Regions from separate parts of the Streptomyces sp. NPDC057307 genome, predicted to be linked through region 2. Evidence: riboswitches for the same ligand, from Rfam matches in the RefSeq annotation. Region 2 holds a riboswitch; the other holds the start of a gene.
The links. Region 2 has a riboswitch for cyclic di-AMP ahead of ACFUN8_RS32690 (M23 family metallopeptidase). Riboswitches for the same ligand answer to the same signal wherever they lie in the genome.
Positions count from the first base shown of each region.

Region 1: it holds a riboswitch for cyclic di-AMP, as region 2 does, so the genes downstream of both, ACFUN8_RS10335 (M23 family metallopeptidase) here and ACFUN8_RS32690 (M23 family metallopeptidase) in region 2, are expected to answer to the same signal.

Region 1 covers NZ_JBHUZM010000019.1:17,130-20,921, reverse strand. Annotated here, with positions in the region: gene ACFUN8_RS10345 (MerR family transcriptional regulator) at 1-110, shown strand, start outside; gene ACFUN8_RS10340 (PP2C family protein-serine/threonine phosphatase) at 653-1,744, shown strand; cyclic di-AMP (ydaO/yuaA leader) riboswitch at 2,049-2,203, shown strand; gene ACFUN8_RS10335 (M23 family metallopeptidase) at 2,215-3,279, shown strand; gene ACFUN8_RS10330 (PrsW family intramembrane metalloprotease) at 3,305-3,792, opposite strand, start outside.
Region 2 covers NZ_JBHUZM010000160.1:5,781-9,572, forward strand. Annotated here, with positions in the region: gene ACFUN8_RS32685 (M16 family metallopeptidase) at 1-927, shown strand, start outside; cyclic di-AMP (ydaO/yuaA leader) riboswitch at 1,166-1,332, shown strand; gene ACFUN8_RS32690 (M23 family metallopeptidase) at 1,345-2,148, shown strand; gene ACFUN8_RS32695 (HPr family phosphocarrier protein) at 2,302-2,583, opposite strand; gene ACFUN8_RS32700 (GNAT family N-acetyltransferase) at 2,718-3,792, shown strand, end outside.

The DNA of each region.
Region 1 (3,792 bases), on a different contig from region 2:
ACGTCGACGACGCGCGCTTCGGCCGTAACTACGACAAGTACGCGGAGGGCGCGGCCGTCCTCGTACGGGACGCGATGAAGGTGTACGCCGAGCGCCATCTCACCGACTGACGGGTTCGCTGCGCCTCGATTTCCAGGCGCCCGACCGCCCCGCTCCCGCCCCGCTCCCGCCCCGCCACAGGTCACCGCACTGGCCCACCGATAGCCCAGTCGGTCGACGGCGGGTAGCCGCCCGGCGCGTGAGGGGCCAGCCTAGGGAGGGCGCGGTACCGTCCGCAGCCGTCGACGGACCGGGCAGGAGACCACTGGTGGGGCAGAGAGACAGCGGAGACGACGGGACGGCGGGCGGCGGCGGGGACGACGGCCGCCGTCCCGCCGAGAGTGCTGTCCGCCGCCCCGGCCTGGCCGGCAGGCTCCGCGGTCTCGGCAACAGCGCCCGGCGCGGGATCCGCCGGGGCTTCGAGCGCGCCGACGCCGGCTTCCGCCGGGCGGACTCCCGCCCGGCCGCCCCGGTCCCGCCGGCCTTCGACCCGGACGATCCCACCTGGGACGGCCGGTCCTCCGCCGACAAGCACCCCGCGGGCTTCGGTCCCGACGACCCCCGTCCGGCCGGGCGAGGACGCGGCCGGCACGCCGCCCGGCCGGCGCATCCGATCGTGGAGATCCTGCCCGGCCTGATCATCGTGGCGGGGATCGTCCTGGACCAGACGACCCCGACGGCCATCACCGCTTCCCCGCTCTACGCGGCGGCGCCGCTGGTCGCCGCCCCGTTCTTCTCGTTCCTGCGCACCCTCGTCATCGGCATCCTGGCCACCGCCGCCGTCGTCGGGCTGCACTTCCTCAACGACACGGTGGACGCGGTCGAGACGGTCACCGAGTCGCTGACCGTCTTCACGGTCTCCGTGCTGGCGCTGGCCATCAACGGAGTCGTACGCCGCAGCGGCGAACGCCTGGCCTCGGCGCGCGTCATCGCCGAGGCCGCCCAGCGGGCCGTCCTGCCGACGCCCGCCGCCCGGATCGGCGGGCTCCATATCGCCGCGCGCTACGAGGCGGCGGAGGAGGGGGCGTTCATCGGCGGTGACCTGTTCGCCGTCCAGGACACGGAGTACGGGGTACGGCTGGTGGTCGGCGACGTACGCGGCAAGGGCATGGGCGCCGTCGAGACCGTGGCCGTCGTCATCGGCGCCTTCCGCGAGGCCGCCGAGCAGGAGCGGTCGCTCGAAGGGGTCGCGCAACGGCTGGAGCGGGCGCTGGCCCGCGAAGGCACCCGGCGGGACGGGATCGACCTGTTCGAGGGTTTCACCACCGCCGTACTCGCCGAGATCCCGCACGTCGAGGGCATGGTGCGCGTGGTCAACCGCGGGCACCCGGAGCCGCTGCTGCTCGCCCCCGACGGCGGGCTGACCGTGCTGTCCCCCGCCGATCCGGCGCTGCCGCTCGGGATGGGCGAGCTGGGGACCTGGCCGGACCGCGCGGACGAGGTCCCGTACGAGTCCGGGGCGACACTGCTCCTCTACACGGACGGGCTCACCGAGGCGCGCAACGCGGCGGGCGTCTTCTACAACCCGCGCGAACGGCTCGCGGGACGGATCTTCCCCGGCCCCGACGAACTGCTCGACGCGATCGTCGGGGACGTACGGCTGCACACCGGCGGCGGCAGTACGGACGACATGGCGCTGCTGGCCGTCAGCCGGCCCACCCCGCGACAGCCGGAGCGGCGCCGGACGATGCCGGTCGTGCCGTGACTCGATCGCGTCGCGACCCGTCCTGGCCGGACGGGACACGGCGTGCCGTGCGGCGCCATCTCGCCCGCCACGCTGCGTAGTTGAAGTGCACCACTCCGCATAACATTTGACGCACCGTCAGTTCGAGTGTGTGATCGCACACGATCCGAAGGGCGATCAACTCGCCCGATTCCACCCGCTTGTGTCCCGGTTGGTCCAGGCCGCGTCCGCTAACGATCACCCGGAACAGCTTGGAATAAGCCCCGGTCGTCTATTAACGTTCGATAACGCAGCGCGGTTGTCCCAGCCGTCGAAGAGACGGCACCGTGCGCACGCGCCGAATTCCGCAAGGAAACCGGGGAACCACCAATTGGGGTGAATCGGGCGTCTCTTGCTGCCTCGTGCGGCGAAAAACGCTCGTAGGAGACCTTCCTGCTCCGAACCCGTCAGCTAACCCGGTAGGCGAGAAGGAAGGAAAGGAGAGCGCCCCAGTGGCGTCCAACAGGCCTGCCCCCGAAGCCTCAGCCCCGGTCCATTTCGGTCCCGGGAGCCGGTTCGCCGGTACCGATCGCACCGACGACGAGGCGAACAAGGGCTGGGAGGAGTGGAATCCCACCGCGGACTCCATCCGTCCCGTACGCGGCAAACACCGTGTCGCCAAGCAGCGCAACGCTCTCGCCCGCAGCTCCACGGTCCTCGGAGTAGGCGTCATCGCCGCGGTCGGCGCGGGAGGCATAGCCTCCGCGCAGGACAAGCCAGCGGTCTCGATATCACTTCCCGACGCGCTCTCGGACAGTTTCCCCGACGCCAAGTCTCTTCCCGGTGTCGGGTCTTTCATGTCCGACGGCGACGACAAGAACGACGAGACGCCCTCTCCGCTCACCACGGCCGGCCTCACCGCGGCCGACGCCCAGCAGGGCACCACCGACTCCGGCGAGGCGCTGCGCGCCCGCATCCTGCAGCAGGCGGAGCAGCAGCAGGCCGAGGCCGACGCCGTCCAGAAGGCGAGCGCCGAGACGGCCGCCGCCGAGAAGGCCGCGGCCGAGGCGAAGAAGCAGCAGACCGACGCCGAGGAGAAGGCCGCCGAGGAGAAGCGCAAGGCGAAGGAGGCGGCCGAGCGCAAGGCCGAGAAGGAGCGCCTGGAGAAGCTGGCCGCCAGTTTCTCGCTCCCCACCTCGTCGTACACGCTCACCTCGACGTACGGCCAGAGCGGCTCCATGTGGTCCTCCGGCCAGCACACCGGCCTGGACTTCGCCGCCCCCACGGGCACGCCCGCCAAGGCCGTCCACAGCGCGACCGTCAAGTCGGCCGGCTGGTCGGGGTCGTACGGCTACCGCGTGGTGCTGGAGCTGGACGACGGCACGGAGATCTGGTACGCCCACCTGTCCTCGATGACCGTCGCCGCCGGCCAGAAGGTCACCACCGGCGAGACCGTCGGACGCGTGGGGGCCACCGGCAACGTCACCGGCCCGCACCTGCACCTCGAGGTGCACACCGCGGGCGGCAGCGGGATCGACCCGCTGAGCTGGCTCCGCAGCAAGGGACTCACTCCTTGATACGGGCCGAGCCTCAGGGCAGGTCCTAGCTCCGATACGGGTTGTAGCCGCCGTAGTCGATGTACGGCGGCGGAGTCCACACCCGCCCCGTCGCCCGCGCCGCGTACGCCAGCGCGGGCGACGCCATGTCCCGGCGCTGCCACATGTGGTGCAGCAGCTCCTGCTCGCGCTCGGCGAAGTCCGGGTCCGCCGCGCCGCGGCCCGCCCGGTGGCGCAGGAACGCGAGGGCGGTCGCGAACGCCTGGTACTCGCGGACCGTGCGGGCCGCCGCCGACCCGTACGTACGGCCCGCGACATCGCGCGCCGCCGAGCGCGCCCGCATCGAGGACAGCGCGAGCGGTTCGGTCTCGCCGAGCCAGCCGGCCGCCGCGTACGCGGGCAACTCGGCCGAGACCGTGCGCAGTTCGCGCTGCCGGCTCCAGATCGCCAGCCAGGTGAGCAGGGCGAAGGCGGGGACCATGAAGGCCGCGTACACCGCGTAGAAGCCGTACGGGCCGAACAGCGACGAGGAGC
Region 2 (3,792 bases):
GAGCAGGCCAACCCGGCCCGCCGCGCGGCCAAGCAGCTCTCCAAGGAGCTGTTCCCGGTCACCTCGCGCATGTCGCGTCCGCGCCAGGGCACCGAGGAGACCGTCGGACGCATCGACGCGAAGGGCGTCCGCGCCTTCTACGACGCGCATGTCCGCCCGGCCACCGCCACTGCGGTGATCGTCGGCGACCTCACCGGCGTGGACGTCGACGCGCTGCTCGCCGAGACCCTCGGTGACTGGACGGGCGACACCTCGGAGCCGCGCCCCGTGCCGCCGGTGACGGCCGACGACACCGGCCGTGTGGTCATCGTGGACCGGCCCGGAGCCGTACAGACCCAGCTCCTGATCGGCCGGGTCGGTCCCGACCGGCACGACCGCGTCTGGCCGGCCCAGGTGCTCGGCACGTACTGCCTGGGCGGCACGCTCACCTCCCGGCTCGACCGGGTGCTGCGCGAGGAGAAGGGCTACACGTACGGCGTGCGGTCCTTCGCGCAGGTGCTGCGCTCCGACCCGCACGGCACGGGCGCCTCCATGCTCGCCATCAGCGGCTCCGTGGACACCGAGTCGACCGGGCCCGCGCTGGACGACCTGTGGAAGGTCCTGCGCACGCTCGCGGCCGAAGGGCTGACGGACGCCGAGCGCGAGACGGCCGTGCAGAATCTGGTCGGCGTCGCGCCGCTGAAGTACGAGACGGCCGCGTCCGTCGCGGACACGCTCGCCGACCAGGTCGAGCAGCACCTCCCGGACGACTTCCAGGCGCAGCTGTACGCGCGCCTGGCCGAGACCGGCACGGTCGAGGCGACGGCCGCCGTCGTCAGCGCCTTCCCGGGCGACCGGCTGGTCACGGTGCTCGTCGGGGACGCCTCGGTGATCCGGGAGCCGATCGAGGCCCTGGGGATCGGCGAGGTGAAGGTCGTCACCGGCTGAGGCCGATGACGACGACGACCGCCCGTCGGCTCGGTGCGGACGTCCGATCAGCACGGACAAAGGGAACCCCGGTGACGAACCAGTCGCCGGGGTTCCCCGCTATGTCCGCATTCATGAGGAGGTTGCCTGAATGCCCTGTGGCGTGCGCTACAAAAGGGCCTGTCTGTTTGGTGATTGAAAGATGACCCCTTTAGCGTCGGTCCGGCTGTTCGCCAGAGCCCGCCGCATCCGCGGCACCGGACAGCCATCGCCGAGTCCCCGTCAGGCGCGAGCCTGGGGAGCCGGGGACCCAATCATGTCCCTGGGGTGAATCGGGGGCCTTCGCGTGATCCGCGGAGGAGCCCGTAGGAGACCTTCCTGCTCCGAACCCGTCAGCTAACCCGGTAGGCGAGAAGGAAGGAAAGGACCAGCCACTTCATGGCGTTCACCCGTGCCACCGGGAAGCACCGTGCCCCGAGCCGAATGACGCGCCGAGGCGCGAACTTCGCCGGAGTCGCGACTCTCACCGCCGCCGGTGTCATCGGCACCCTCGGATCCCCGGCGCTCGCCGCCGACATGGAGGCGGCCGTCGCCCAGGACACCGCTCCGGTCACCCCGGCCCGCGCCATCGTCATCGACGACTCCCTCGCCGCGACGATCGACGCCCAGGCCGACGCCCAGCATCTGGCCGCCCAGAAGGCCGCGGCGGCGAAGGCGCGGGCGGAGGCCGCTGCCCGCGCCAAGGCCGAGGCGAAGCGCAAGGCGGAGGCCCGCGCGAAGGAACTGCGCGAGGCCAAGGAGCGCGCGGCACGGGCCGCGGAGCGCGAGCGCCTCAACTCCTACCAACTCCCCGTCGCCGGCTCCCCGGTCACCACCGGCTACCAGACCGGCGGCGCGCTCTGGTCCTCCGGCAGCCACTCCGGCGTCGACTTCCGCGCGGCGTCCGGCACTTCGGTCGTGGCCGTCGGCGCGGGCACCGTCGTGGAGGCCGGCTGGGGCGGCGCGTACGGCAACAACGTCGTCATCCGCATGAACGACGGCACGTACACCCAGTACGGACACCTCTCCTCGATCGGCGTCACCGTCGGCCAGAGCGTCACGCCGGGCGCGCCGATCGCGCTCTCGGGCTCGACCGGCAACTCGACCGGCCCGCACCTGCACTTCGAGGCGCGGACGAGCGCGGAGTACGGCTCCGACATCGACCCCGTCGCGTACCTGCGCGCGCACGGCGTCAGCGTCTGACTCTCTACGCGCGGAGAACGCGACCATGCGCGGAGACACGACTGCGCGCGGAGACATGACGAAGGCCCCGGCGTCCTGCCGGGGCCTTCGTCGTGCGTGTGCGATTCAGCGCGTGTGCGGCTCGGCGCGTGTGCGATTCGGTGCGTGTGCGGTTCAGACGGTCTCGGGCAGCTCGTCCAGACCCTCGGCGACCAGCTTCGCCAGCCGGTCCAGCGCGGCGTCCGCGCCGTCCGCGTCGGAGAACAGGACGATCTCCTCGCCGCCCTGCGCGCCCAGTCCCAGCACGGCGAGCATCGACGCCGCGTTGACCGGGCTGCCGTCGGCCTTGGCGATCGTCACGGGAACGCCGGAGGCCGTGGCGGCACGGACGAAGATGGAGGCGGGACGGGCGTGCAGGCCCTCGGCCCAGCCGACGTTGACGCGGCGCTCAGCCATGGTGTTGCCCTTCAAAGTCACAGTTGTTGTCTAGACCAGTGTCTCATGTGCCCCGTAACGGACCGATGAGGCACCCCCAGCCTGCCCCGGCCGCGCAGCCGCCGCTACCGGTGCGCGCGCCGTAGGCTCTCCCCATGACGCCGCCGTCACAGCACGCGTACCCCGCTCACTGGGAAGCAGACGTGGTCCTGCGCGACGGGGGCACCGCCCGCGTCCGGCCCATCACCACCGACGACGCCGAGCGGCTGGTCAGCTTCTACGAACAGGTCTCCGACGAGTCGAAGTACTACCGCTTCTTCGCGCCCTACCCCCGGCTCTCCGACAAGGACGTCTACCGGTTCACCCACCACGACTACGTGGACCGGGTGGGCCTCGCCGTCACCGTCGGCGGCGAGTTCGTCGCCACCGTCCGCTACGACCGCATCGACGGCCGGGGCATGCCCGCCTCCGCCCCGGCCGACGAGGCCGAGGTCGCCTTCCTCGTCCAGGACGCGCACCAGGGGCGCGGGATCGCCTCCGCGCTCCTCGAACACATCGCCGCGGTGGCGCGCGAGCGCGGGATCCGGCGCTTCGCGGCGGAGGTGCTGCCCGCCAACAACAAGATGATCAAGGTGTTCCGGGACGCCGGGTTCACCCAGAAACGCAACTTCGAGGACGGCTCGGTCCGCCTCGTCCTCGACCTCGAACCGACCGCGGAGTCCCTCGCCGTCCAGCGGGGCCGCGAGCAGCGCGCCGAGGCGCGCTCGGTGCAGCGGCTCCTCGGCCCGTCGTCCGTGGCCGTCGTCGGCGCCGGACGCACGGCGGGCGGCGTGGGACGGGCGGTGCTGCGCAATCTGCTCGACGGGGGTTTCACGGGGCGTACGTACGCGGTGAATCTGGCCCTGCCCCCGGAACTGGCCGAGATCGACGGCGTCCCCGCCGTACGCTCCCTCGCGGAGATCCGGGAACCCGTCGATCTCGCGATCGTCGCCGTGCCCGCCGAGCGGGTGCCCGAAGTCGTCGCCGACTGCGGCGAACACGGCGTCCAGGGCCTGGTCGTCCTGTCCGCCGGATACGCGGAGAGCGGGCCCGTCGGCCGGGAGCGGCAGCGCGCGCTGGTGCGGCAGGCGCGCTCGTACGGGATGCGGGTCATCGGGCCCAACGCGTTCGGCGTCATCAACACCTCGCCGTCCGTCCGGCTGAACGCCTCGCTCGCGCCCGAGCCGCCCG